Regions from separate parts of the Pontibacter saemangeumensis genome, predicted to be linked through region 4. Evidence: riboswitches for the same ligand, from Rfam matches in the RefSeq annotation. Region 4 holds a riboswitch; each other region holds the start of a gene.

Region 1 (7,389 bases), on a different contig from region 4:
AATGGCTTCGCTCCAGAGGAAATTGTTTTTGCGGGTGTAGGCAAATCGGACGAAGAGATTAACTACGCGCTGGACCAGGGCATCTTCTGCTTCAACTGCGAATCGAGCCACGAACTGGAGGTGCTGAACGACCTGGCGGAGCAGAAAGGGCAAGTGGCCCGGATCGCGCTGCGCATTAACCCGAACGTTAACGCCAACACGCACAAGTACATCACCACGGGGCTGGAGGAGAACAAGTTCGGCATCAATGCGTGGGAACTGGAGCGCGTGCTGGCACAGCTGCAAACTCTCCGGCATATAGAGCTGATCGGCATACACTTCCATATCGGCTCCCAGATAACGGACCTGACGGTGTTCCGCAACCTGTGCACGCGCGTGAATGAGTTTCAGGAGTGGTTCCTGGCGCACAACATACAGCTGCAGCATATCAACGTGGGCGGTGGCCTTGGCGTGGATTACTATCACCCGGAGCAACAGCCGGTGCCTGACTTTGAATCTTATTTTGCCCTGTTCCACAAGTTCCTGGAGCTAAGACCGGGGCAGGAAGTGCATTTTGAGCTTGGCCGCGCCCTGGTGGCGCAGTGCGGTACGCTGATTTCGAAAGTGCTGTACATTAAAAACGGGCAGAACACAAACTTCGCTATCCTGGATGCCGGGATGACAGAACTGATTCGCCCGGCGCTGTACCAGTCGTACCACAAGATCGAAAACCTGAGCAGCGCGAAGGCGGAGGTGCGTTACGATGTAGTAGGGCCGATCTGTGAGTCTTCTGACTGCTTCGGAAAAGCCGTGCTGCTGCCTGAGACGAACCGGGGGGACCTGATTGCCATCCGCACCGCAGGTGCCTACGGAGAGGTTATGTCCTCGGCTTACAACCTGCGCGACAAGGCAAAGGCTGTTTACTTCCAGTAAGGACTGCCAGCCTATATAACCAAACGGCCCCGCCTCCAGAAAGGAAACGGGGCCGTTTGGTTATATAGGCTTTATATCCTCATTATCGTCAGCATATAGCATGAATGTTATTTTTCAGAACAAGTACTAAAAAGTAAACATCAGAAGCAACCATTGACATGATAGCCACAGTGGAGAGGTTTGCTGTACTGCCTCTTTGCCTATCGGTTCAGCGAAAGTACAAAATCAGGCTCGGCCAGCGCAATCCCTTTCTTACCTTGCAGGAAGTTCGCCAATGCCAGCGCATTGCCCTCTGAGCTTTTATCAACTTTTAATATATACTTTCCGTCAACAGACGCATTCAGCACCTCGGCATTATATTGTTCCGCCAGTTTCTGAAGTTCTCCCCTGTCTCCTTTTTCCAGTGTTACAAGAACCTGGTTACTGACTCCAATAAGACGTTCCCCATCCATGAAATAGGGTGCAGCATAGTTGATGTTAGGATCTCCCGCAAGCTCTTGTAAAGCCTGTTCTACCTGGTTGCAATTCAGTCCGTCTGTTAGCTCCACCCGATGCAACAGGCCTGTACTCATTGCGACCTGCCCGGCTCCATGCTTTACAAATCCGTACTGTGCTAAGACAGCCTGCTCCTGCGCGGCCGATAAACCATTCGCAAAAGAGACTAACACCTGCTTGGTGTATACGTTCCCCAGGTTCCGTTGCTGACGGTTGGAGATATAGGTGTAATTTGTAAAGGAACCTCCTGCCTGAGCACGTAATAATTTTGGTCCTGCTTTCACATTACGTATGGGGGCAGGCCCGTCCTGCCGGCATGATGAGAAAACAAAAAGAAAGATGATGCAGGTGAGGTAGGGTAGAATGTTTTTTTTCATGTCCGTACAAGATAAATCGCCTCCTAGATGCTTATATGTACGGTCAAACAGACTTTTTAGCTATAAAAATGACAATTTATATAACTATATAATATTGCCATTATCCTATTTTAAAAATACAATTAATTTTTATAATAATTTTAATTATTTGATTTATAACATTCCTTTATTCACGCATCAACTTTGTAGGTGAAAAAGCCAGTGCACCCATCCATATCCTGCTACTGGAACTAAGACTTATAAATCGGAGTGTAGGCGAGCTACCTGTCAATATGGTACTTCGATCTCAGATTCACAACCGGCTGTAACATCAATTCAACAAAGCAGAAGCTGGCAAACCCCAGTGAAGCGCTTCTGAAAATTGCTGTGACTGTTGCAAGCTATTATGCTATCCTGTGCTGGTTCACAGGGCCAGGCGCCATATAACCTGCCTGATTGAAGTGCTAACAGATGCGTTTACAACTCTTGCTGCTCATAATCCAGTGACTCTACCTTCTCTTCTTCCTGATAAAATTGTTTAATGGCCTCATTCAATTGAGGAAACTCCACCAGAAAACCGTCATGCCCGTAGTTGGAGCGGATCAGGTAAAAGGACGAGCCGCTTACATGCTCATGCAGGAAACGCTGCTCCTCCACCGGGAACAACAGGTCCGTATCAACCCCAACAAATAGGCAACGGGTTTTCAGCTGCGCGAGCGCCTTCTCCAGCCCCCCCCGCTCACGGCCCACGTGGTGAGAGTCCATGGCTTTGGAGAAAAGCCAGTATGTGTACGCATTGAAACGCTTGGCCAGCTTCTCGCCCTGGTGCACCTGGTAACTGGAAGCCCTGTAATTGTCCGTGATACTGTTGCCGGGTTCCTGTTGCGTGGCGGCATAGGTATTGTAATGCCGGTAAGAAAGCATGGCGATGGCCCTGGCTGTTTTCAGCCCATCGTTACCGGCCTTTTCCGTGTCTGTAGCCCAGGTAGGATCCTGCCGGATTGCCATGCGCTGGCTCTCGTTGAATGCGATTCCCCAGGGAGAGTGGCGCGCGTTGGAGGCCACATGTACCAGCCTCTCAAACACACGCGGCTTCAGCAGTGCCCATTCCAGGGCCTGCTGCCCGCCCAGCGAGCCGCCGATCAGGGTATGCACTTTCAAAAGGCCAAGGTCCTGCCGCAGCAGGTCAAAAGCAGCCACCACATCCCGGTTGGTTACCTGCGGAAAAGTGTGGTAATACGGCTGCTGTGTCTGCGGATTAAGGCTTAGTGGCCCGGTAGAGCCGTAGCAGCCGCCCAACGCATTCGCGCACACCACAAACCACTCCCGCGGATCGTATAGCTTGCCTTCGCCAAACAGGTCGCACCACCAGTCAGTGAAGTCGGAGCTGCCGGTAAGGGCGTGGCACACCCACACCACATTGTCGCGCTGCTCATTTAAGGTACCGTAAGTGGTATAAGCCAGCTGGAAGGCGGGCAGCGCAGCGCCCGACTCCAGCTGGAAGGTATTATTATATGTAAAAACGTGATGTGTCGGCATATTTAAATTTAAGTTTATCGTACTGGCTCCGGCTGCGCCTCCCGCACCTTGGCAAAAGCCTGTTCAAAATCTGCCTTGATGTCGTCGATGTGCTCAATTCCGGCAGACACGCGCAGCTGCGTCGGCTCTACGCCTGCGCTTAACTGCTCCGCATCCGAAAGCTGCTGGTGCGTGGTGGAGGCTGGGTGAATGATCAGTGTTTTGGCATCGCCAACATTCGCCAGGTGGCTTACCAGCTCCAGGCTGTTCACAAACGTCTCCGCCTGCTGCTTCTCTCCCTTGATGGTAAAGGACAGCACCCCGCCAAACCCGCGCTTCAGGTATTTTTTTGCTAGATCGTGGTATTCGCTGCTCTCAAGCCCCGGGTAGTTGACCGATTCCACCTGCTCGTGCTGCTCCAGCCACTGCGCCAGTTCCAATGCGTTCGCTACCGTTCTGTCCACGCGCAGCGACAGTGTCTCCAGGCCTTGCAGCAGCAGGAAGGAATTGAAAGGGCTCAGCGCAGGCCCGAAATCACGCAAGCCCTCCACGCGGGTGCGGATGGCAAAGGCGATATTGCCAAAGGGCCCGTCCGTGCCGAACACATCCCAGAATTTCATGCCGTGGTATCCTTCCGAAGGCTCCGAGAACTGCGGGAACTTGCCATTGCCCCAGTTAAAGTTACCGCCGTCCACGATCACGCCGCCAATGCTCGTGCCGTGGCCACCAATCCATTTTGTGGCGGCCTCTACCACCACGTTCGCGCCATACTCTATCGGGCGGAACAGGTAGCCGCCCGCACCGAAGGTATTGTCCACTACCAGCGGCAGATCATGTTTTTTAGCCAGTGCGGCCAGCGCCTCAAAATCGGGGATGTTAAAACGTGGGTTACCGATGGTCTCCGTATAGATCGCCTTGGTGTTCTCGTCAATCAGCTTTTCATAATCTTCGGCCTTATCCGATTCTGCAAAGCGCGCCTCAATTCCCAGTCTTTTAAAGGATACTTTAAACTGGTTGTAGGTACCGCCATACAGGTAGTTGTTGGTAACGAAATTGTCGCCGGCTGCCAGGATGTTGTTTAGCGCCAGGAACTGCGCCGCCATACCGGAGGCCACCGCCACCGCTGCCACACCGCCTTCCAGGGCTGCCACGCGCTTCTCAAACACATCCGTGGTGGGGTTCATGATGCGGGTGTAGATGTTACCGAACTCTTTCAAGGCGAACAGGTTTGCGCCGTGCTCCGCGTTTTTAAAAGCATATGAAGTCGTCTGATAAATCGGTACCGCACGGGACTGCGTCGTTGGGTCTATTTCCTGTCCGGCGTGTAACTGAAGTGTTTCGAAGTGCAGTGGATTTGGCATGTTAGTAGAAATTATGGGTTGGAGTTAGGTTTTGAAACTGGTGCAGCGCCGAAGCGCCTATAGGGTAAGGCAACAGCAGGAACTGCTGGAAAGGCAGGTTTGCCTGATTTAGCAACAACAACACCGCCTGTTGCACAGGGCAATGCGCATGCTGCTGAAAGTTATGGGTAATTCTAATATGTGCGGCAGCGGCGTGGCTGACGTAATAAGTAATTTGTGATGTGTCGGATTGGTTCCCTTTTTCATGCTCGTATCAATTTATATCCTTCCGGATGTTCCGGAATCAGGAATTAGCACCTTAACCTCGGTAGTTAGGTTGCTAGAGTTTCACAGAGCCTGTCTCTCCACTCTTCTTTATAAATCAAATTCCCGAAGGGATGATTGACTTGATGTTGCAATTATAAAGCCCGGAAAAAGCAAATCCAAATAAAACACCGTTTTTCTGCCTTTTCGTTTCGGTTTGCCTTCTTCTCCCCACGTACGGCAGCGCTTCATAAATCGTTGCCCGTACAGCGCGGTTGGTTACTGAGTCCGCAGATTATGCACACTTTTGCTTGATCATGGTCAAATTCAGCACCTATTATGAGGTATAGGATTTCGCCTGATCACATAGCACAATAAGGAAAGTTCATAAGGTAATAATCAGTCTAAAATACCATCTATAGCTTTTATATTATAAAACTTCCTGCATCATATCAAAGTATAATCCAATATGGCATCCTAACCGGAAATACCCCTCTTGGAGTGTGAAATACAACAAGGCCGGTAAAAATTTCCGGACCTATAAAATATAGTTAACTTTGCCCGTCTATCATGACACTGACTTAATGGAGGCCATCAAAGAAACCAATTTCTCATTTGCAGGACAAACCGGATTTTACAGAGGCAAGGTTCGTGACGTTTATTACTTTGGTGACAAACTGGCCATTGTAGCCACAGACCGCATCTCTGCCTTCGACGTGGTGCTGCCACGCGCCATCCCCTACAAAGGACAGGTGCTGAACCAGATCGCCAGCCTGAACCTGAAAGCTACTTCTGATATTGTGCCCAACTGGGTGCTCTCGACACCAGACCCGAACGTGACGGTTGGGTTTATGTGCGAGCCTTATAAAGTTGAAATGGTGATCAGGGGTTACCTGGCCGGGCATGCCTGGCGGGAGTACAAGGCGGGCAGGCGAAGCGTATGCGGTGTTCCGTTGCCGGAGGGCCTTCGTGAGAATGACAAACTGCCCACTCCCATCATCACGCCTACCACCAAAGCCGGCGAAGGGCACGACGAAGACATTACGCGAGAAGAGATTTTAGCAAAAGGCCTTGTATCGGAGCAGGATTATGCTATCTTAGAGCAATATACGCGTGCGCTATTCGCCCGTGGCACCGAGCTTGCCAAACAACATGGCCTGATTTTGGTTGATACAAAATACGAGTTTGGCCGGCATGCTGGTAAAATCTACCTGATCGACGAAATCCATACCCCCGACTCATCCCGTTACTTCTATACGGAAGGGTATGAAGAGCGGCAAAGCAGAGGTGAGCCACAACGGCAGTTGTCGAAGGAGTTCGTGCGGCAGTGGCTGATTGAGAATGGGTTTCAGGGCCAGGAGGGTCAGGCGGTGCCGGAAATGACGGACGCGATCATTGCTGGCATCTCGGAGCGTTACATTGAGCTGTATGAGGTGTTTACAGGGCAGCGATTCGAGAAAAACAGCTACGAAAACGTGCTAACCCGCATAGAGGAGCACATTCGGAACAATAATTTTAACACTGAGAATAGAGAATATTAAAGTACTTTTTGGTACATTCGCATCTAAATGTTTACTGGTAGATCTATGAAGTACACGATTGATAAGAAAGAAAATTATACAATTATCACGATCGACGAGAAGAAGCTGGACACTTCCATTGCACCAGACCTCAAGTCGGAATTCGTGAAGTTGAATGCCGAAGGGATCACCAACCTGATTCTTGACCTGAGCAACGTAAAATATACTGACTCTTCAGGTCTGAGCTCTATCCTGATCGCTAACCGCCTGTGCAATTCATCCAGTGGACTTCTGATCCTGACTGGCTTGCAGGACCATGTGATGAAGCTGATCACGATTTCGAAGCTGGAGTCTGTGTTGAACATTCTGCCTACGGTAGAAGAAGCCATCGACCGTGTGTTTCTGCATGAGATTGAGCAGGACCTGACCAACAAGGAAGACTAAGCAAAACGCCCGCTGTGGATTTCGAACTCAGGATTCTGGGCAGTTCGTCGGCCACACCCTCGGCAAACAGACACCATACCGCACAGGTTCTTACCATTGACAACCAGTACCACCTGATTGATTGCGGTGAAGGGACGCAGATGCAGCTGATGCAATACAAGATAAAGCATCAGCGCATCTGCAATATCTATATAAGCCACCTGCACGGCGACCATTACTTTGGTTTGCCGGGGCTTCTCTCCACGATGCACCTGCAGGGCCGCCAATCGCCCCTGCACCTCTTCGGCCCTCCCGGCCTCTGCGAGATTTTGAGCCTGCAGTTCAGATACTCCGGCACCAACCTCTGCTTCCCGCTGATTTTCCATGAACTGGAGACAACCCTACACAAGAAAATATTTGAGAACAAGCAGATGACGGTGCACACCATCCCCATGGAGCACCGTGTTCCCTGCTGCGGTTTCCTGTTCCGGGAGAAGCAGAAGTCGCGGCCGCTCATCAAGGAAAAACTGCCGTCGTTCCTGACTCCGCCACAGCTCGTGC
Region 2 (7,389 bases), on a different contig from region 4:
CGATCATAATGATGGCCGGGGCACCCAGGCCTTTTGTCTCCACGCGCTCCACGATGTTATGCACATTGCCCAGCACAAGCTTCTCGTCCGGCAGCGAGCCGTTCTGTATAACGGCAACTGGCGTGTCGGCTTTGCCTGCGGCCAGGAACACCTCTATAATCCGGGACAGTTTATTAACGCCCATTAGTATAATCACGCTTGCGCTGGATTGTGCCGCCAGCGGAATGTCCCTGGAGATGTCGCCGGAACTGGTGGTACCGGTTATCACCCAAAAGCTTTCGTTCACGCCCCGGATGGTCAGCGGGATCTGCTGCAGTTCGGGCACCGCGATGGAGCTCGAAATTCCGGGCACCACCTCCGTTGCGATGTTAAACTTGTCGGCGTAGGCCAGTTCTTCGTAGCCACGGCCAAACACAAAGGGGTCGCCGCCTTTCAGGCGCACCACATGCCCATAAGCCATAGCAGAGTCCACAATCAGTTTGTTGATCTCGTCCTGCTTCAGGCTATGCGCACCCGCACGCTTCCCTACGAATACCTTGGGTGTGGCAGCGGCAGCATGCGCTAACAAGGCCGGGTTCACCAGCGCATCATAGAGCACCACATCCGCCTGCTGCAGCGCCTTGATCGCCTTCAGCGTGATCAGGTCCGCGTCGCCGGGGCCTGCGCCAACCAGCGTCAGCCGTGGCTGTTTATATATGGCTGCGTCTGCCTGCGCCTTATCTTCTCTCTTCAATGCCATCCTGGTTCAATTTTAAATGCTGCCTCCATCACTTCATTCCGACAGGCAGTATTCTGTTACACAATATTACGTTCTACGCCTCGCGCTGCACCGGCTTGGGAGCGGGCATTTCGCGGTGTTGCTGGCGGTAACTGGTGGCCTGCTGCAGGAACAGCAGGGCTTTGCTTATATACTGATTGGCAAACTCCTCGCCCGGCTCCTGCTGATTGATCTGCAACACCTGGCTCTTGAAATCAGGGGTGAAGTCGAAGGTGCCTGCTGCCACGAAGTTCGTGTCAAAGTCTTGGATGATGCCGGACTGCGTGTTGCATTTCACGTTTATATCAAGCAGCAACGCTTTGGCCGTGCTGATATAGGCGCTGTAGCCATAGTATATGGCGTCGGCAAAGCGCTTTTCCTCCAAGGCTTCTGCGGCCCACTCCAGCTTCTCATCAGCCTCATACAGCAGGGTCGCTACCAGGTCGATCATCACGCCGGCACATTCCCCCACTCCGATTGCCGTCGCGAACTGATCCTGGTGCCCCCAGTCGATAAAATCGTCCGGCGTCAGGTTTGTCAGGTCTGCCAGCGGCTTCAGCAACTGGTAAAAGTGGTCTTTGCCGTTCCGGTCGAAGTACTCGTTGAAGCGCTCGTTCTCCAGTTTGTTGGCATGGTAATCGTTGATCACGTAGCGCACCACCTCCGGCCCTCTTTTGCTCGGCACTTTCAGTACTTTCTGCGCGATGCGGCCTTCTCCGTCCACCACCGTGCCACCCCCCAGCAGTACCTGCAGGGCGGGCACCACGCTCTTGCCGCTCTTCAGCGAGGAACCGTGGAAACCGAGGTTCGCCATCCCGTGCTGGCCGCAGGAGTTCATGCAGCCGCTTATCTTGATCTTAATATCCGTGTTGAAGAGCAGCTCCGGGTACTCCTGCACGATCATGTTCTCCAACACCTTGGCCGTGGTCATGCTGTTGGAGATACCGAGGTTACAGGTATCGGTGCCGGGGCAGGTGGTGATGTCGGCCACGCTGTTGAAACCCGGCTCTGCCAGCCCCAGTTCATCCAGGCGCGCGAAGAAATAAGGCAGCGCCTCCTCACGCACGTACTTCAGCAGCAGGTTCTGCCCCTGTGTCACGCGAATATCATCGGCGGCGAAATCGCGTACCAGCGGCACCAGTTCCCGGGCTGTGTCGCTGCTGATGTCGCCGATCTGCACTTTTATATATACCCCGTAATACCCCTGCTGCTTCTGCTGGAACACGTTCGTCTTCAGCCAGGTGTTGTACTTCTCTGTGTCCTCGATCACAAAATCGGGAATCTCGCGCGCCTCCGGTACAGCGGGCGTGAAGATTGCGTTCCTGTCAATCTCAAAGGCATGTGATTTGAGCGCCTTGTATTCCTCGTTCACCAGGCGCATCACCTCCTCCAGCCCCAGCTTCGCGATCAGGTACTTGAACCTAGCCTTGTTGCGGTTGTTGCGCTCGCCGTGGCGGTCGAAAATACGCAGCACGCCTTCGATCAACGGAATGACTTTGTCCTCGGGCAGAAACTCGTACGCCGTGTGCGCGAGCGCCGGCTGGGCCCCCAAGCCTCCCCCGATCATCACCTTAAAACCGCGTACCGTCTCTCCGTTCTCCTCTTTCACCTTCGGGATAAAGCCCAGGTCGTGCATATAGGACATGGCGGTGTCGGAGTCGCTGGAAGAGAAGGATATCTTGAACTTGCGGCCCATGTCCTGGCAGATCGGGTTGCGCAGGAAATACCGGAACGTGGCGTCGGCATAGGGCGACACATCAAACGGCTCCTGCGGATCCACGCCAGCCTCAGGAGAGGCGGTCACGTTACGTACCGTGTTGCCGCAAGCCTCCCGCAGCGTGATGTCGTCCTGCTCGAGTTTGGCCCACAGTTCCGGGGTCCTGTCGAGGCTCACAAAGTGAATCTGGATATCCTGGCGCGTGGTCAGGTGCAGGTTACCGGTAGAGTACTCATCCGAAATGCCGGCAATGCGCAGCAGCTGTTGGGTTGATACCCTGCCAAAAGGCAGTTTGATGCGCACCATCTGCACACCCAACTGGCGCTGCCCATATACGCCGCGGGCCAGTCGCAGGCTCTTGAATTTATCTTCCTGCAGTTTTCCCTCCCGGTACAGGCGGATTTTCTTCTCCAGCTCGATGATATCTTTCTCGACTATCGGATTCTCTAATTCGGATCTAAAGGTTTGCATACAAATGGTCTTTTTTATGGATGGGCCGGTAAAGGCTTCTGCTCAAATGGTTGAAGGTGTAGATGTTAGCTGCTTCCCGCACGCGGGCGGAAAGCCATATAGGGAATGAAGGCTCAACAACAGCCGCACACGCCACAACAGCGCCAAAGGCTCCGGCAGGCCTGTATGGCAACCGGTGAGTGCCTGAACGCCTTGTCATATATATGGGGGATGCTGGTAAAAGCCATGATCTTGTTGCTGTGCCCATTGGCGAGCGGTACATAGAGAATGCCGCTGCCTGTGCTTGGTTATATATAAATGGGTGATAAATTCCCTGTCATCCGGAAGCAGTTTAAGCAGGTTTGGCTGAAGGGATGGGAGGCGAGCTCCTTCTTTAGCGGGGACAACAGCAACAACAGCACATTGCAGGCAGGGATGCGGCAACGCGGTGATGATAAGGGAAGAAGGTAATGGAGCGGGAGATGCCTGATGTCTGGTTCATGGTTCTTTAATTTATATTTCCCCTTCGTTGGGCAGGACTTGGCACCTTTCCACTATCGGATGGTTGCCAGAGGGTCTGGGAGCCTGTTCTCTCGCCTCTTCGTCTATAAATTTCTTGCTGACAGCAATAGTATTCTTTGCAAAAGTATAAAATAAATCTCACAAGTATATCAAATTCACAAAAAACCAGAGATTATTTTCTATCCGACTGTCTCGCGTAATCTCCAGACCCGCTCCTAAAACATCCGTGTCGTCTGCCTTGGCAGTCCCGGCATATGAAGGCAAGTATACTACGCCTATCAACAACAGGAGCGGGATTTTGTTCCATGGCTCCGCTCCTGCACATTCTATATGCCTATATACCCTGTATACCGCCAGCGCATTCAGCCGGGCGCCGACCAGGCGGCTGTTTTCAACGACCAACGGCTGGTCGGTTATATATGCCTTTCTATATAGTAATGGGATGCCTTGGTATATTATGTTTTAGCACCCCGAAAAAGCAGTTTTACTTTGCTGTCTGAAGTACAGAAAACACTTGCAGCTTCCTTTAAACTATGAAGAAGAACCTACTCATTCTATTACTGGGCCTTAGCACCACGGCAGCATTCGCGCAGGCACCGCAGCCACAGCAGCAAACTGTAGTGGCCTCTCCGAAAGGTAACGCCCGGATCAGCGGCCAGGTGGTGGATGCCGAAACCGCAAAACCCATCGAGTTCGCCACGGTGGCCCTCATCAGCGTGCGCACGGGCAAACCCGTGGACGGCACCATGGTGGATGATAAAGGCAGTTTCACAATACAGAAAGTGGCGGCCGGGCAGTACCACCTGAACGTCTCCTTCCTTGGCTACCAACTGCAGACCGTGGAGAATGTGACCGTTGCCTCAGACAACGCCGAAGTGCATGTTGGAACCGTCCGCCTTGCCTCCGACGCCAAAAAGCTAAGCGAAGTTGTGGTAACGGGCGAGAAGCCGCTGGTGGAAGAGAAAATCGACCGCACCGTCTATAACGCCGAAAAAGACATCACGAACGCCGGGGGCACGGCGACCGATGTGCTGCAGAAAGTGCCGTCGCTGTCGCTGGACAACGACGGGAACGTGCAGCTGCGCGGCAGCGGCAACGTGCGCGTGCTCATCAACAACAAACCGTCCGCGATCATGGCGGGCAACGTGGCCGATGCCCTGAAGCAGATCCCCGCGGACCAGATCAAGTCGGTGGAGGTGATCACCAGTCCCTCCGCCAAATACGATGCCGAGGGCACGGCCGGCATCATCAACATCATCACCAAAAAAGACGGGATGCAGGGCGTCACCGGCTCTGTGGCATTGACGGGCGGCACGCGCGGCAGCAACGGCAACGCCAGCCTGAGCGTGCGGCGGGGCAAGTTTGGCCTGAACGGCACCTTCGGGGGAAACATGTTCTACAACCGCGGGAACCTGACCAACGCCATCACCTCCTACGACAACGAGAGCACCGATCTCGACGAGACTTCCTACAGCTTCCAGAGCGGAAACACCCACATCAACGGCGCCTTCATGAACGGGCAGCTGGGATTCGATTACGACCTTACGCCCAAGGATATGCTTTCAGGCGGTGTCCGCACCAACGGCGGCAGGTTCCGGATGCGAAACCAGCAGGCAGCGTACGCCACCGGCTTCCAGGAGTATGACTTCCTGAACAGGATCAGGAACCGCACGCAGCGCATCGGCACAGACTATAACCTGGACTTCGTCCACACCTTCGGGAAGCCGCAGCAGGAACTGGCTATCCTGTCGCTCTACTCCGTCACCAACGCCGACAACTTCATCAACCAGGATTACTACCAGGAGGGCGAAGAGCCGTTTCAGCTGATCCGGAACACCAACGACAACATCAACAAGGAGCTGACCTTCCAGGTGGATTACACGCACCCGTTTGAGAACAAGACACAGCTGGAAGTGGGCGTGAAAAACATCCTGCGCGACGTGGAAAGCGATGCCTCGTATAAAGAGACACCGGAACCGGCACAGGGAAGGCCCGGCAACGACCTGTTTTATGAGCAGGATGTCTACGCGGCTTATCTGACCTATGGCTTTACCCTGAAAAAAGTGCTGAACGTGAAAGCCGGCGGCCGCTACGAGTACACCGACATCAACGCGGACCTGCAGGGAAACGAGCAGGACTACACCACCGATTACGACAACTTCATACCCAGTGTGGCCCTCTCCTACAGCCTGAAGGAAAAACACACCTTCAAAGCCAACTTCACGCAGCGCATCCAGCGCCCGTCGATGTTCTTCCTGAACCCGTACCGCCAGAAGCAGACCTCCAACACCTACGTGCAGGGTAACCCGACGCTGGATGCCGAATTGACGAACCTGTACGAACTGGGCTACAGCACCTTCTTCAAGACGACATCGGTGAACGCCACTTTATATATGCGGCAGACGGACAATGCCATCGAGCCTTTCGCCACGTTTTTCCAGGACGAGGAAGGCAAGCCGGCCACCTTGCTGAGTTTCCAGAACATCGCCAAAAACAAGACCTACGGCCTCAGCCTGTTCGGCAATACCAAGCCTGTGAACGCCTGGACGGTCAGCGGCAGCGCCAACATGTACTTTGTGGACCTGAACAGCGCCTACGCCAGCAACAGCGGCTGGATGTACAACATCAACCTGAACTCTTCCTACGATTTCGGGAAAGGCATCAGCGCCCAGTTCAACGGCGGCTTTAACTCCCGGCGCATCCAGCTATTGGGTGAGTTTGCCTCCTTCTCTTACCATGGCCTAGCCATCAAAAAGGAGCTGTTCGAGAAGAAAGGGGGAATCAGCATCGGCCTGGACAACCCGTTCCGGGAAAGCATGCGCATGAAAAACGACGTCTGGGCCGCGGCCACACCCACCAACCCGACGGCGTACGAGCAGCATATCCGCATCAACAACTTTAACCGCGGCGCCCGCATCACCTTCGACTACCGCTTCGGCAAGATGGACCAGCAGAAGCCGCCGAAGCGCAAGAAGAGCATCCGCAACGACGACACCAAGCAGGGTGATGGCAACGGCGTAGGTTAAGCTTCTAAAGGTGGGATGAACTCAGAACCGTCCGCCATGCATTGGGGAACAAATCAACCTCAAGACACTGAAACGCAAAGGCCTCTCCCTATCCGGGAGAGGCCTTTGCGTTTCAGTGTCTGAATGCCCCCTCCATGTTGCAGGAGAGCAGGGACAGGGCATCTGTCGTTATTTTTATGCGAGTGCTTCCGTTCGCTTCTCCAGTTCCTTGCACAGCTTCTTGGTTTTCACGTGCACAGAGAACCAGGAGTAATTACTTTTTAACAGCTCGAAGTTCGATCCCTCCACTACACCGTTCAGCCCTTTTCTGGAAAGCGCGTCGGCCAGTACATCATCTTTAATCACGAAAGAATCGATTACAAGTCCACCATTCACAAAAGAACAGGCCAGCCCCTGCTGATCTATTTTGTAGAGTAAAGTTTTACTTTTGTTCAGTCCTTTTTCGATTCTTTCTAATTCCTTCATAGCAGTTTTATAGTTCTATTGGTTATATAAAGCATACAGGTTTTAAACAGTTATAGTTCAACAGGATAAAGTATTACTGCAATAAGTTTGAATTTTAAAGTGTAGGGTATTATTTTAAGGGTAAATGTAATTTATATGTAGCTACAGCTAAAAAATATTATAGTATTTTATATAAATTATAACTTTGCCGGCCTAAGCAATTCACGTCTTTTCGCTATACCAGTTTTACTGCAGCCGTTTAAGGCTGTTCTATCGCAGCAGGTTTTATGTCTAAACGAAAAGACATTCCAGGCACGAACGGGTGCAATAAACCCCAAGGCAAGCTAGTGCAAACCTGTGCAAAAAGTCAGCTGCCGCCCAGTTCAAGAAACACAGAAACAGCAGAAGTACAGGGGGAACAAGTGGCGGTTCACGTCAGGGAAAGCCTGAACGCCTCATATACCCTGGCCAGC
Region 3 (7,389 bases), on a different contig from region 4:
CGTGTTTCAGCGGATATCATTCGTCGCACACCATACGCCAGCAGTCATTCTTCATTAAAGATCATATATAGCAGCCATGAGAAATGAAATCCTTACCCATATAAACGACCCCGGGCAACTCGAACGGTTGTATCGCAGCAACAAGGCGCCTTTTAAGCGGGCGTTCAGCACCTTGTACCCGGAGCTAAAGGGCAACGCACTCGCCGATTTCTGGAACGAAAGGCTGAACTATGAAACAGATGAGATTAACTGGGGCACCGGAAGAGAACTGGTGTTCGTCCTGATGGCGGCTTTGGCGGCAGGGTTGATCGCCAAGATACCGGCCTTATTTCATATCAAAGAAGAGTTCTTTTATCCCAGAAACATTGGCTTCATCTTTCTGCCGCTCCTGACGGCCTACTTTGCCTGGAAAAACAAGATGCAGTCAACCCGTGTGGCCGTGATCGGGGGCGTGATGCTGGCCTCGCTGCTCTATATAAACGCACTGCCTCCTTCCACGAAGAGCGACACGCTGATCCTGGCCTGCATCCATCTGCCGCTGCTGCTGTGGGTGCTGTTGGGCGCCGCGTTTGTCGGCAACAACCTCTCCGACGACAACCGGCGGCTCGATTACTTGCGGTACAACGGTGACCTGCTCGTGATGACGACGCTCATCCTGATTGCCGGCGGCATCATGACGGGGCTCACAATAGGGCTTTTTTCGCTGATCGGGTTTCAAATTGAGGAGCTGTATTTTCAGTATGTTGGTATTATTGGATTGGCCGGAGCACCCATCGTGGGCACGTACCTCACGCAGACCAACCCGCAGCTGGTCAGCAAAGTGTCTCCGGTGATTGCCAAAATCTTCAGCCCGCTGGTGCTCCTGACGCTTGTCATATACCTCGGGGCCATTGTTTATTCCGGCAAAGACCCTTACAACGACCGGGAATTCCTGATCATCTTTAACCTGCTGCTGATCGGGGTAATGGCCATCATCTTCTTCTCGGTGGCAGAAAGCGCCAAAGCAGCCGAAAACAGGACAGCCGCCTGGGTGCTTTTCCTCTTATCCGCCGTGACCATCGTGGTGAACGGGATTGCGCTGTCGGCCATCCTGTTCCGGATCATGGAGTGGGGCATCACGCCGAATAGGCTTGCTGTGCTCGGAAGCAACCTGCTGATGATGACGAACCTCCTCTTTGTGACGTTCCGGCTTGCCAGGTCGCTGCAAGGCAAATCAGACCTCGCTGATGTTGGGAAAGCCATTGCGTTGTTCCTGCCTATATATGGCTTGTGGGCAATCATTGTCACGTTTATGTTCCCGTTGCTTTTTGGTTTTAAGTAATCAAGTTGTGGTAAGTTTATATATGGCGATGTCCTTAAAATAGAGGTATCGGTTCATGCTGTATGGTTAAGCAGAGGAGCGACGTACCATCCCCTTCTCCCGCGACGCCTGCCATATCTATCCCTGCTATATCTATATATAAGGAATCTGTTTAAAGAGAAACGGTCTAAATCTCACAGCGTGCGCAGCTCCTGCGAGCGACTGGCTATATCGTCTGGCCCCGGCTGTATTCAAACCACTTTCACCGCTGCGCAAAGCTTTCTTTGGAAATGCGTAGATTCAGTTAAGCCAACTGAGATGCCCTATGCAACTGACTCCTGAATTTAAAACCGCGATCTCCCACCTGCCTCCTGCCGAGAAGGACAAGCTGCTGTTCCGCCTGCTCAAAAAAGACCCGGACCTGTGCCAGCGCCTGCAGTTTGAGCTGGTGGAGCAGGGCGAGACCCTGCAGGAAAGGCGGGAGGCCGTGGCCTCGGCCATCCGGAAACAGGTGAAGTACGAGCCTTACTCCCCCGGTTACCTGATGATGGACATGCGCGCGCTCAACGGCGAAATTACCCGCCATGTAAAATACACCAAAGACAAGGAAGGCGAGATTCAGCTGACCCTGCTCCTGCTGCGCAGCTACCTCGAAGAGCACCTCGCCTTCATCGTGGCCCACCTCTACCGCGCCGACACCCTGCAGGATTACCTTGTTAAGCGCACGCAGTTTGTGCTGCAGAAACTCAGCAAGCTGCACGAAGACTTCTACATCGAATACGAGGCCGATGTCAATTATATCCTCCAGGCACTTCACCAGAAAGTAGCCCCCATCCAGGCACACAAAGCCAAACTGCCCAGGGAATGGCCATCTTAGCCGCTGTCGGCGGCGCAGGCATCGGTAAAAATTAATCCGCGTTTCCACTGCCCGGCCAGACACAACGAAGCAGATTTTTCGTTATATTCCATCAGGATCAATCTTTAGTTGAAGGCTTATGAAAACCCTACCTGTCAACTGGCTTACCGAAGGGCTCATCGACTTCGAGTACAAAAAGTATATGCTGCTGGCTTACCTCAAAGCCGCCAAAGAAGAGTTTGGGCAGCACCGCCTCTATCCGGTTTTATCTGACCTGATCATGCACTACCGCCACCTGCTGCAGGTGAAGGAACACAAGCAACTGGTATATGAGACCTTCCCGCAGCGCATTAGCCGCGCCGATTTCGAGAAGCTGGAGCTGGTGTACCAGAAGATCGTGGAAGACGACGAGACCATGCAGCAGATCGAGGAGATCATCCGGTTTGCCGCGCCGCTTTTCAACCAGACGGTGGCTTCTGGCCAAGAACTGTATGAGTTTGTGGAGCGCCACCTGGAGATCAGCCCGGTCGGCATCACGCCGATGTACCACGACGAGGGCTACCTGTTCCTCGACGCTTACCCTGGAAAGGAGACACAGGTCTATCTGTACCGTATCACGGTGTTCGAAAACACCTACGAAAAATACCGGGGCATAAACACACAACTGCTGCAAACGGTGCGCCGCGGGCTGGCCCAGACACACGAAAACCTGAAGGTGCAGCTGCTGCGTGAGCGGCGTGCGCTGCCAAACCCGGCCACTTTCGCCGTGGTATCGCGCATTCCGGTGCCGCTGGAGCATTCGCTGCTACCCATCGCGAAGCGCTCGCTGGTGAAGTTTGTGACCAACCTGGCCGCCTGACAGCCCCCAGGACCAGGCTGTGGGGCAGCAGTGCAACGGATTCTGCTGCCCCACCAAATATATTTTGCCCTACCTATTAGGCAGTTGAACAAAAAAAGCTTTAAATTTGTATTCCAATTACCAATTGACTTAAACGTCGGTAAAATTTATAGAGAAGAGGCGAGAGAATAGGCTCAAAGACCCTCTGGCAACCACCCGATCGGGAAGGTGCCAAGTCCTATCCCGCCGGGCGGGAGCATATAAATTTAATATATAATGCATACTACAGCTAACACATCGCCTTCATTTTCCGGTAGCACTCCTGCTGCCACTGTTCCTGCTTCTTCCATGGCTTGCAGTACTTCTGCCCTTTGCTGTTGTTGCTGCTGTATGCAGTGCTGCTAAACCCATTGCCTTCGGTTTAGCCCTCAGCACTTTTGCCACATCAGGCGTTCCCCTTTTCACACTCTGTTTCAGGTATTTTTTAGGCAATGCGTCCGCTATCAGGTGTTTTAGCACCTAAAAGCACAAAGTACCTTGAAAGCAGTTGTGCCCCAGGGCGTTAGGCAAATCATATATTAAATAGTCCGCAAGAAATTAACATTCCATACATGAGTCAGATTTCAGCTTTAGAAACCAAGGTGCCGGCGCTGCTAGGCCTGCTGGAGGGCAAAAGCATAGAAGAGAGCCTCACTTTGCTGGCGGCCCAGTTCCCGGGCCAGATTGCTTTCTCCTCCAGCCTCGGCATCGAGGATCAGCTCATCACCCATTATATATTCGAGAACAACCTGCCGATCCGCGTTTTCTCGCTGGACACCGGCCGCCTCTTCAACGAGACCTATAACCTGCTGCACAAGACAAACGAGCATTACGGCAAGAAGATTGAGGTTTACTTCCCGCAGCACGAGGCCGTGGAGCAGATGGTGACCGAGAAAGGCACGCTCAGCTTCTATGCCTCGGTCGAGAACCGCAAGCAGTGCTGCTTTATCCGCAAGGTGGAGCCGCTGAAGCGCGCGCTGCAGGGTGTGCAACTCTGGATCACGGGCATCCGGGCCGAGCAGTCGGACGCGCGCCAGGAGTTGCAACTGCTGGAGTGGGACCCGGGTTTCCAGATGATCAAGTACAACCCGCTCCTGAACTGGTCGTTCGAGGCGGTGCGCGAGGCGGTGCGCCAGTTGCATATCCCCTACAACCCGCTGCACGACAAGGGCTTCGTGAGCATCGGCTGCGCCCCCTGCACCCGCGCCATCGCTGAGGGCGAGGACTTCCGGGCGGGCCGCTGGTGGTGGGAGAGCGACTCCAAGAAAGAGTGCGGGCTGCACGCACGTTGATGAATTAAAAATTCAAAATTAGAAATTAGAAATTGGGCTATATCCTCCTTTCTGATTCAGAATTGAACAATTAATATATGACAAAGAGATATTTAGATTACCTCGACCAGCTGGAGGCGGAAGCCATCCATATCATGCGCGAGGTAGCGGGCCAGTTCCAGAAACCGGCTCTCCTGTTTTCTGGTGGCAAAGACTCCATCACGCTGGTGCGACTGGCCGAGAAGGCTTTTCGCCCGGGTAAGTTCCCGTTCCCGCTCGTGCACATCGATACGGGCCACAACTTCCCGGAAGCGATCCAGTACCGCGACGAGCTGGCCGAAAGGCTGGGCGAGAAGCTGATCGTGCGCCACGTGGAAGACACCATTAAAAAGCAGAACCTCTCCGAGCCCGTGGGCCGCTATGCCAGCCGCAACGGCCTGCAGACCTATACCCTGCTGGAGACCATCGAGGAGTTCGGCTTTGATTGCTGCATCGGCGGTGCACGCCGCGACGAGGAGAAAGCCCGCGCGAAGGAGCGGATCTTTTCGGTGCGCGACGAGTTTGGCCAGTGGGACCCGAAGCGCCAGCGCCCGGAGCTCTGGAACATCTACAACGGCCGCATCAGCATGGGCGAGAACGTGCGTGCGTTCCCGATCAGCAACTGGACGGAGCTGGACGTGTGGAATTATATCAAACGGGAGGAAATCAGCCTGCCCAACATTTACTTTACGCACGAGCGCGAATGCCTCATCCGCGACGGCAAGCTGATGGCCTGGTCTGACTTTATATACCGGGAGCCCGAGGACGAAGTCGTGAAGCGCCAGGTGCGTTTCCGCACGGTGGGCGACATGACGTGTACAGCCGCCGTAGAGTCGATCGCCTTTGACATCGACACGGTGATCGCTGAAATTCTAGAGTCTAAAATAAGTGAGCGCGGCGCTACCCGCATCGACGACAAACTATCGGAAACCGCCATGGAAGACCGTAAAAAAGGAGGATACTTTTAAGATGGATATATTAAGATTTATAACCGCAGGCAGCGTAGATGACGGAAAAAGTACCCTGATCGGCCGCCTGCTGTACGACACCAAGCAGATATACATTGACCAACTGGAGGCGATCGAGAGCTCCGGCCGGGTGAACGAGGACGGCGAGGTAGACCTTTCGCTGCTCACGGACGGCCTGAAGGCGGAGCGCGAGCAGGGCATCACCATCGACGTGGCCTACAAGTACTTCAACACACCGCGCCGAAAGTTTATCATTGCCGATGCACCGGGCCATATCCAGTACACCCGCAACATGGTGACGGGTGCCTCTAACTCCAACCTGGCCATTATCCTGGTAGACGCGCGCCACGGCGTGCAGGAGCAGACGCGCCGCCACTCCATCATTTCTTCTTTGCTGGGCATTCCGCACCTGGTGATCTGCATCAACAAGATGGACCTGGTGGGGTTTGATGAAAACGTATACAACCAGATCGTAGATGACTACCGCAAGTTCTCCAAGAAGCTGACTTCTAAGGACATCACGTTTATCCCGGTGAGCGCCCTGAAAGGCGACAACATCGTGGACCGCTCTAACTCGATGCCGTGGTACAGTGGCCCGAGCCTGCTGGAGCACCTGGAGCAGGTGCCGGTGTCAAGGGATTTTAACCTGGACGATTCCCGTTTCCCGGTGCAGTATGTGATACGCCCGCACACCCACGAGCACCACGATTACCGGGGCTACGCCGGCAAAGTGATCAGCGGCATCTACCGCAAAGGCGATAAAGTAGTGGTGCTGCCTTCCGGCCAGACCTCCACCATCAAATCTGTAGAGCTGGGCGGCAAGGAACTGGAGGAAGCGTTCGCGCCGCAGTCGGTGGTGTTGCAACTGGAGGATGATGTCGACATCAGCCGCGGCGACGTGATCGTGAAGCAGGAAGAGGAACTGGACGTGACGAAGGAGTTTGAAGCGCTGGTATGCTGGATGAACACGAAGCCCCTGAAGCCGGGTGCCAAGCTGCTGCTCCGCCATAACTCCACCGAAACCCGCGCCGTGATCCGGGAGATACAGTACAAAGTGGATGTGAACTCGCTGGACCGCATTGAAGACGTGGACCAGGTGCAGCTCAACGACATATGCCGCGTGCAGGTAAGAGTAGCCACTCCGCTGCTCGTAGACCCTTACCTGAAGAACCGCTCCAACGGGGGTTTTATCCTGATAGACGAGACGTCTTTCACCACGGTAGGCGCCGGCATGGTGGCCACGGTGTCGCATGAGAGCGAGCTCAACTATATGATTTAAGTTGCTGAATCTCTTAGGTACTCGGTGAGTTCCTATATAAAAAAGGCCGCTGCGGGATTTACCTGCAGCGGCCTTTTTTATATAGTTTTATCTTAAGCGGCTAGGCTATATATAACTATAACCTCAACCTGTCACAACTTCAAAGCTGTGGGTGATGGTGGCGGTTTTATAGAGAATGGCGGCTACAGAACAGTACTTGTCCATCGACAAGCTGACTGCCTTTCCTACCCGTTCTTCTTCCAACGGGCCTCCCAGCGCAAAATGCACATGAATCTCCTTAAACAGCGATGGCACCGCTCCGGCCTCACGCTCAGCGGTTACCTTAATCTGGAACGAGTCGATCTGCTGGCGCTGCTTCTTCAGTATTTGGATCACATCGATGGCACTACAGCCGCCGAGGCCCATCAGCAGCAGCTCCATCGGGCGGGCGCCTGCGTTGTGTCCGCCAATTTCGGGAGAGCCGTCTATATGTACCTCCACCCCGGAAGTACCCACTCCGGCAAAATGAAAATCCTGATCGATGCGTGATAAGTTAACCTCCATATATAGTTTCTTCCTTTTGATATATTATGCGCAAGAGCGCCTTTGTTGCCCCACTCTTGTTTGACAGGGATTGATTTTGGTGCTGGTGCGAGCTTACAGCTCGTACTTTTCTAAAGCAGTGGTACGAGCTGCAAGCTCGTACCAGCGATAAAGTGACAAACGCACCAGCGATAAAATGACAAATAAAAACGAGTTACTGCAGAGGCCATTTGTCAATAGACTACTGATATAGTCTATCTACAACTAACAATCAGCA
Region 4 (7,389 bases):
GACCGCGCCGCTCCATCTCCTGCGCCACATACACCATCTCGTCCAGCGACGGCGTGATCAAACCACTCAAACCGATGATATCTACTTTCTGCGCTTCGGCCTCTGCCAGGATCTTGTCCAGCGGCACCATCACGCCCATATCGATCACCTCGTAGTTGTTGCAGGCCAGCACCACACCCACAATGTTTTTGCCGATGTCGTGCACATCACCTTTCACGGTAGCCATCAGGATGGTGCCCGCCGTTGACTTGGACGTGTCGGAAGATAGTTTCTCCTTCTCCATGAACGGCAGCAGGTACGCCACCGACTTCTTCATCACGCGAGCGCTCTTCACCACCTGCGGCAGGAACATCTTGCCGGCGCCGAACAGATCGCCCACCACCGTCATACCGGCCATCAGCGGACCTTCGATCACATCCAGCGTTTTAGTGGCCCGCTGCCGGGCTTCTTCGGTGTCTTCTTCGATGAACTCGACAATACCTTTTACCAGCGCATGCTTCAGGCGTTCCTCCACGGGGGCCTCGCGCCAGGCAGTATCGGCCTGCGCCGCTGCTTTGCCTTTGCCTTTTATCGTATCGGCATAGTTTACCAACCGCTCCGTTGCATCCGGGTGGCGGTTAAAGATCACATCCTCGATCAGGTCGCGCAAGTCCTTCGGAATCTCGTCATACACCCCCATCATGCCGGCGTTGACGATGCCCATGTCCATACCAGCCTGCACGGCATAGTACAGGAACACGGTGTGCATCGCCTCGCGCACCAGGTCGTTGCCCCGGAAGGAGAACGACAGGTTGCTCACGCCGCCGCTCACCAGCGCGTGCGGCAGGTTGGCTTTGATCCACTTCACCGCCTCCAGGTACTCCACCGCATAGTTGTTATGCTCCTCTATACCGGTGGCGATGGCTAATATATTCGGGTCGAAGATGATGTCCTGCGGCGGGAAGCCCAGTTCCTCCGTCATGATGCGGTAGGCGCGTCCGCAGATCTCGACTCTGCGTTCGAGGGTGTCGGCCTGGCCTTCCTCATCAAAGGCCATCACCACGGCGGCGGCACCATACTGGCGCACTTTCCGGGCCTGCGCCTTAAAGTTCTCCTCCCCTTCTTTCAGGCTGATGGAGTTGACGATAGACTTGCCCTGCACGCATTTAAGGCCCGCTTCCAGCACCGTCCATTTCGAGGAGTCGATCATGATCGGCAGCTTGGAAATATCCGGTTCAGAGGCAATCAGGTGCAGGAAATTAGTCATCGCCTCCTCGGAGTCCAGCATCCCTTCGTCCATGTTCACGTCAATGATCTGGGCGCCGCCCTCTACCTGCTGCTGCGCCACCGACAGGGCGTCTTCAAACTTGCCTTCCACAATCAGGCGGGCAAATTTCTTCGATCCGGTCACATTGGTGCGCTCCCCCACATTCACGAACAAAGTCTCCGGGGTGATGGTGAGGGGCTCCAGGCCGCTGAAGCGCGAATAGGCGGGCAGTTCCGGAACAACGCGCGGTTTATGTCTGGCAGAAAGCTCCGCAATGCGGCGAATGTGGTCGGGGGTGGTGCCGCAACAGCCACCCAGAATATTAACAAGGCCCTCCTGCAGGTACTCCTCCACAATAGCGCCCATCTCATCCGCCGACTCATCATAGCCGCCAAAGGCGTTCGGCAAACCGGCATTCGGGTAAGCACTGATATGCACGTCCGCGATGCGGGACAGCTCCTGGATATGGGTTTTCAGTTGGCGCGCGCCCAGGGCACAGTTAAACCCGATGCTGATGATCGGGGCGTGGGAGATGGAATTCCAGAACGCTTCTACTGTCTGGCCAGAAAGTGTCCGCCCGCTGGCATCGGTAATCGTGCCCGACACCATGATGGGCAGTTCTTTGCCGCCGTCCTGCACAAATTGCTGGGCAGCATAAAGGGCCGCTTTGCAATTCAGCGTGTCGAATACGGTTTCTATCAGCAGCACATCGCAGCCGCCGTCCACGAGGCCTCGCACCTGCTCATAGTAGGCTTCCACCAACTGGTCGAAGGAGATGGCGCGGTAGCCGGGGTTGTTCACATCCGGGGAAAGCGAAGCGGTGCGGTTGGTCGGGCCAATGGCGCCGGCCACAAAGCGCGGCTTACCCAGGTTTTGGGCTGTTACTTCGTCTGCCGCCTCGCGCGCCAGCCTGGATGATTCGTAGTTCAGCTCATACACCAGGTCCTCCATGTGGTAATCGGCCATGGCGATACGGGTACCGCTGAAGGTGTTCGTCTCCACGATGTCGGCCCCGGCCTCCAGGTACTCTTTGTGAATGGCCTTGATAATATCGGGGCGGGTAAGGGAGAGCAGGTCGTTGTTGCCTTTCAGGTCGCTGGGGTGGCTGGCAAAGCGCTCGCCGCGGAAATCGGCTTCTGAAAGCTGGTAACGCTGAATCATGGTGCCCATCGCGCCGTCCAGCACGAGCACACGCTCCTTCAGCAATTTATGAATGGGATGTTTTGTCATGGTCGGTGTCTCCTTTTCTTCTCTTAAGTCTGCTGCGTTCGGCTTATCAAGAAGGACACCTGGGGAGGAGTACATTCTTATCTTTTCCGGGGCATTGTGTCCGGAAGGGAATTAGCACCAAGCGTTTACATGGTTGCTAAGACGTCGTAGGGCCCTGTCCCTCGGTCTTTCTTGATAAGAAGCTGCAAGTTAGGGATATGTGGGCAGTATATGAAATTTTATTGCATTAAATTATGATATGCTTCCTTTCACCTGTTCCACGGCTTGCGGATTCCGGGTACTAATGGTGCTTTAGGCCGCTTGCTCCTATTTCAGGGGAGGGAGGGCCGGGAAATGCGCGACGAAGCGCCACACAGGCAAGCCGCCGGAAACGGCGGTCGGTTAATGGCAAAAAAGAAAGGGTTGCCAGCTGGCAACCCTTTCTCAGTAACGCTACTGCCGGGGCAGTTGGCTGTTATACCTACGCTTCCGCCTCTACTTTAGGAACTACAGAAACGTAAGAACGGTTTTTCTTACCTTTTTTGAACTGCACCACGCCGTCCGTCAGCGCGAACAGGGTGTGGTCTTTGCCGATGCCCACGTTCACGCTTGGGTGATGGGCAGTGCCTCTCTGTCTTACTATGATGTTACCAGCGATGATATCCTGGCCACCGTAAATTTTAACACCGAGTCTTTTGGAATGCGACTCGCGGCCGTTATTAGAACTACCTGCTCCTTTTTTGTGTGCCATGTTTTTTAACTTTAATCCGGGTCAGCGAACCGGGCCCGGAAAGATTTCACGATTAATTTCTTCTTACTGCTTATCCAATGCTCTCGATCAGGACTTTCGTGAAGTGCTGGCGGTGGCCATTCTTCTTTCTATAGCCTTTTCTTCTCTTCTTTTTGAAAACGATCACTTTGTCGCCTTTCACGTTGCCAAGGATTTTACCAACCACTTTAACACCGCTCACGAAAGGAGCACCTAACGTAACGGTTCCGTTATCATCAGTAAGAAGAACATTGGCGAACTCAACGGCGTCACCATCATTGCCGGAAAGCTTGTTAGCGTAGATGAACTTGCCGTTCTCTACTTTGGTCTGTTGACCTGCGATTTCTACAATTGCGTACATCAGCTTCAATGTATATTTAAAAGATTAGTGCGCAAAGGTACGGCGCTTATTTTATATATGCAATGGCTTGTGCTACAAATTGTTCCTGCCTTGCACACCCGCTGTGTACGTTTTTGTGGATAACCGTGTTAACATCTGCGCCACCATTTGGACAAGCTGTTAAAAACCGCTTTATGCCGTTAAAAAATAGCAAGTTATATCCAAACGTTAAAGTGAAGGTTTTCCACAAATTGCACTACAGTCTGCGTAATCCGCCTGCGGCGTTACACACTTCTGCTCCATGGCCTTGTTGCTCCCAGCTGGCCCACACCACCACCGCCCAAACCCGCCCCCAGCGGGCTAATCTCCCCCTGAACATGCGCTATATGCATACATTTCAATATTTTACATCAATTATATATGATTTATATATGTTATCCACGCTGTGGATAACTATGTGCATTACCCCCGAAAATAGCCTTTTCCACCCTCTGAGAGGGTGTGCATAAATTGAACAACTTTCGCCCCGATTTTCAAGTTCAATTCTATATATTTGAACTCCTGATATAGCAGCCATTCCTGCAAAGCGACGGCTAAACATATTCGGCTGCCGGGAGTTTTGAGAACAAACGTTCTTACCAAACCTTTTACAAGCTATATATATGAGTGACATGGAGCCAATACTGAAAGAGAATCCCAACCGCTTCGTCTTGTTTCCGATTCAGAATGATGAGGTGTGGCAGATGTACAAGAAGGCTGAGGCCAGCTTCTGGACAGCCGAAGAGATCGACCTGAGCCAGGACCTGAAGGACTGGGAGAACCTGAACGACGGCGAGCGCCACTTCATCAGCCACGTGCTGGCTTTCTTCGCGGCCTCGGACGGCATCGTGAACGAGAACCTGGCCGTGAACTTCATGAATGAGGTGCAGATACCGGAGGCGCGGTGCTTCTATGGCTTCCAGATCATGATGGAGAACATCCACTCTGAGACGTACTCGTTGCTGATCGATACCTATGTGAAGAAGCAGAGCGAGAAAGACCACCTGTTCAACGCGCTGGAGACGGTGCCGGCGGTGGGCAAAAAAGGAGCGTGGGCGCTGAAGTGGATCGAGAGTGAGAAGTTTGCCGAGCGCCTGATCGCTTTCGCCGCGGTGGAGGGTATTTTCTTTTCCGGCTCTTTCTGCTCTATCTTCTGGATGAAGAAGCGCGGCCTGATGCCCGGCCTGACCTTCTCGAACGAGCTGATCAGCCGTGACGAAGGCCTGCACTGCGACTTTGCCTGCCTCCTGTACAAGATGCTGGTGAACAAGCTGCCGGAGGAGCGCGTGCAGGAGATTATCCGTGACGCCGTGAGCATTGAGCAGGAATTTGTGACAGACGCTCTGCCAGTGGACCTGATCGGGATGAATGCCAAGCTGATGAGCCAGTACATCGAGTTTGTGGCCGACCGCCTGCTGGGCGAACTGGGCTGCAAAAAGGTATATAACTCCACCAACCCATTCGATTTTATGGAGATGATCTCGCTGCAGGGCAAGACGAACTTCTTCGAGAAGCGCGTGGGCGAGTACCAGAAAGCAGGCGTTGGCGGCGACAAGGACAAAAAGGTTTTCTCGCTGGACGAAGACTTTTAGTATATAGCAAAAACTTAGTATGTTTAGGAGGCCAAAGGGGAAAACCCGCCTCTTTTCCTCCTCCTGATTCACGCTTACATTGCATTGGGGGCCGCAGCAGGCAAAAGGCCGCTGCAGGCCCACTCCAAAGCAGCAGACGGCAGCAGTGCCGCATGGCCGGGATGCTCTGATCTATATAGAAGGCAGCTATATAGGAGAGGCATTTGGCTAAACCCACAAACAATTGTATTACAACGTCTTATAACGCCAGAAGCGTATGGGCTGATTGTGTACTGCACCTATAGTAACCGGCGCCTGCAACGGCAGCGCTTTATCCTGTACCTATTTACTAAACCCGGGCCTTTAGAACCCGCAAATTTTATACGCCTATGTTAGTAGTTAAACGAGACGGCAGACGCGAATCCGTTAAATTCGATAAGATTACGGCTCGCATCGAAAAGTTGTGCTATGGCCTGCACATGGATTATGTGTCGCCGATTGAGGTGGCCAAAAAAGTGATCGACGGCATCTATGATGGCGTGACCACGGTGGAGTTGGATAACCTGGCTGCCGAAACGGCGGCCTCCCTCACCACCAAGCACCCCGATTACGCAGTGCTGGCGGCACGCATTGCCATCTCTAACCTGCACAAGGTGACGAGCAAGTCGTTCTCCAACACCATGAAGCGCCTCTACACGTACGAGGACCCGAAAACGGGGGAGAACGCGTCGCTGATTGCCAAGGACGTGTATGAGATCGTGCGCAAGCACGCCGCCCTGCTGGACTCCACCATCATCTACGACCGTGATTACAACTACGATTACTTCGGATACAAGACTCTGGAGCGCTCTTACCTGCTTCGCCTGGACGGCAAGATCGTGGAGCGCCCGCAGCATATGTTGATGCGTGTCGCCGTGGGTATCCACAAGGAAGACATCGAATCTGCCATTGAAACCTATAACCTGATGTCTGAGAAGTGGTTTACCCACGCCACGCCAACATTGTTCAACGCCGGCACGCCGAAACCGCAGCTGTCGTCGTGCTTCCTCCTGACGATGAAGAACGACAGCATCCCGGGTATCTATGACACGCTGAAAAACTGCGCGCAGATCTCACAGAGCGCCGGCGGAATCGGCCTCAGCATCCACAACGTGCGCGCCACGGGCTCCTATATAAAGGGCACCAACGGCACATCCAACGGTATCATCCCGATGCTGAAGGTGTTTAACGACACGGCCCGTTACGTGGACCAGGGCGGCGGCAAGCGTAAAGGCGCCTTCGCCATATACCTGGAGCCGTGGCACGCGGACATTTTCGAATTCCTGGACCTGAAGAAGAACCACGGCAAGGAGGAAAACCGCGCCCGCGACCTGTTCTACGCGCTCTGGACGCCCGACCTGTTTATGCAGCGCGTGGAAGACAACGGCAACTGGAGCCTGTTCTGCCCGAACGAGGCACCGGGCCTGGCCGACTGCTGGGGCAAGGATTTCGAGCGCCTCTACGAGAAGTACGAGCGCGAGGGCCGCGCCCGCAAAACGGTGAAAGCGCAGGAACTGTGGTTTGCCGTGCTGGAGTCGCAGGTGGAGACGGGTACGCCTTACATGCTGTACAAGGACCACGCAAACCGCAAGAGCAACCAGCAGAACCTGGGCACGATCAAGAGCTCGAACCTGTGCACCGAGATAATGGAGTACACGTCCGACGACGAGATAGCAGTTTGTAACCTCGCATCGCTGGCCCTGCCGCGCTTTGTGAAGGAGGAGAACGGCCACAAGGTGTTCGACCACCAGAAGCTGTTCGATGTAACCTATCACGCCACCGTGAACCTGAACAAGGTGATCGACATCAACTACTACCCGGTGCCGGAGGCGCGTAACTCCAACATGCGCCACCGTCCGATCGGGTTGGGTGTGCAGGGGCTGGCCGATACGTTCATTCACCTGCGCATGCCGTTCGAGAGCGACGAGGCCAAAGGGCTGAACAAGGACATCTTCGAGACACTCTACTTTGCGGCCATGACGGCTTCGAAGGACCTGGCGAAAAAGAATGGCCCTTATGAGACATTCAAAGGTTCTCCGCTGTCAGAAGGCAGGTTCCAGTTCGATATGTGGGGCGTAACGCCAGCATCCGGCCGTTGGGACTGGGAGGAGCTTCGCCAGGAGGTAATGACGCACGGGGTACGCAACTCGCTGCTGGTGGCGCCAATGCCAACCGC

The links. Region 4 has a riboswitch for S-adenosylmethionine ahead of metH (methionine synthase). Riboswitches for the same ligand answer to the same signal wherever they lie in the genome.
Region 1: linked by a shared signal. The riboswitch ahead of ABD920_RS03380 (O-acetylhomoserine aminocarboxypropyltransferase/cysteine synthase family protein) and the one ahead of metH (methionine synthase) in region 4 are both predicted to bind S-adenosylmethionine.
Region 2: linked by a shared signal. The riboswitch ahead of ABD920_RS17170 (nitrite/sulfite reductase) and the one ahead of metH (methionine synthase) in region 4 are both predicted to bind S-adenosylmethionine.
Region 3: linked by a shared signal. The riboswitch ahead of ABD920_RS17135 (phosphoadenylyl-sulfate reductase) and the one ahead of metH (methionine synthase) in region 4 are both predicted to bind S-adenosylmethionine.

Annotation. Positions count from the first base shown of each region.
Region 1 covers NZ_BAABHC010000002.1:447,924-455,312, forward strand. The annotation lists gene lysA (diaminopimelate decarboxylase) at 1-912, shown strand, start outside; gene ABD920_RS03370 (S8 family serine peptidase) at 1,113-1,784, opposite strand; gene ABD920_RS03375 (homoserine O-acetyltransferase family protein) at 2,241-3,302, opposite strand; gene ABD920_RS03380 (O-acetylhomoserine aminocarboxypropyltransferase/cysteine synthase family protein) at 3,317-4,642, opposite strand; SAM riboswitch class I at 4,898-5,005, opposite strand; gene ABD920_RS03385 (phosphoribosylaminoimidazolesuccinocarboxamide synthase) at 5,470-6,426, shown strand; gene ABD920_RS03390 (STAS domain-containing protein) at 6,472-6,849, shown strand; gene ABD920_RS03395 (ribonuclease Z) at 6,864-7,389, shown strand, end outside.
Region 2 covers NZ_BAABHC010000016.1:754,779-762,167, forward strand. The annotation lists gene cobA (uroporphyrinogen-III C-methyltransferase) at 1-739, opposite strand, end outside; gene ABD920_RS17170 (nitrite/sulfite reductase) at 813-2,945, opposite strand; gene ABD920_RS17175 (hypothetical protein) at 3,243-3,395, shown strand; SAM riboswitch class I at 3,435-3,538, opposite strand; gene ABD920_RS17180 (TonB-dependent receptor) at 3,980-6,472, shown strand; gene ABD920_RS17185 (hypothetical protein) at 6,647-6,937, opposite strand; gene mug (G/U mismatch-specific DNA glycosylase) at 7,347-7,389, opposite strand, start outside.
Region 3 covers NZ_BAABHC010000016.1:744,447-751,835, forward strand. The annotation lists gene ABD920_RS17120 (hypothetical protein) at 77-1,321, shown strand; gene ABD920_RS17125 (hypothetical protein) at 1,626-2,177, shown strand; gene ABD920_RS17130 (hypothetical protein) at 2,296-3,015, shown strand; SAM riboswitch class I at 3,159-3,261, shown strand; gene ABD920_RS17135 (phosphoadenylyl-sulfate reductase) at 3,606-4,325, shown strand; gene cysD (sulfate adenylyltransferase subunit CysD) at 4,403-5,311, shown strand; gene ABD920_RS17145 (sulfate adenylyltransferase subunit 1) at 5,313-6,590, shown strand; gene ABD920_RS17150 (OsmC family protein) at 6,714-7,133, opposite strand.
Region 4 covers NZ_BAABHC010000021.1:2,815-10,203, forward strand. The annotation lists gene metH (methionine synthase) at 1-2,476, opposite strand, end outside; SAM riboswitch class I at 2,551-2,657, opposite strand; gene rpmA (50S ribosomal protein L27) at 2,937-3,206, opposite strand; gene rplU (50S ribosomal protein L21) at 3,277-3,585, opposite strand; gene ABD920_RS17815 (ribonucleoside-diphosphate reductase small subunit) at 4,236-5,195, shown strand; gene ABD920_RS17820 (ribonucleoside-diphosphate reductase subunit alpha) at 5,564-7,389, shown strand, end outside.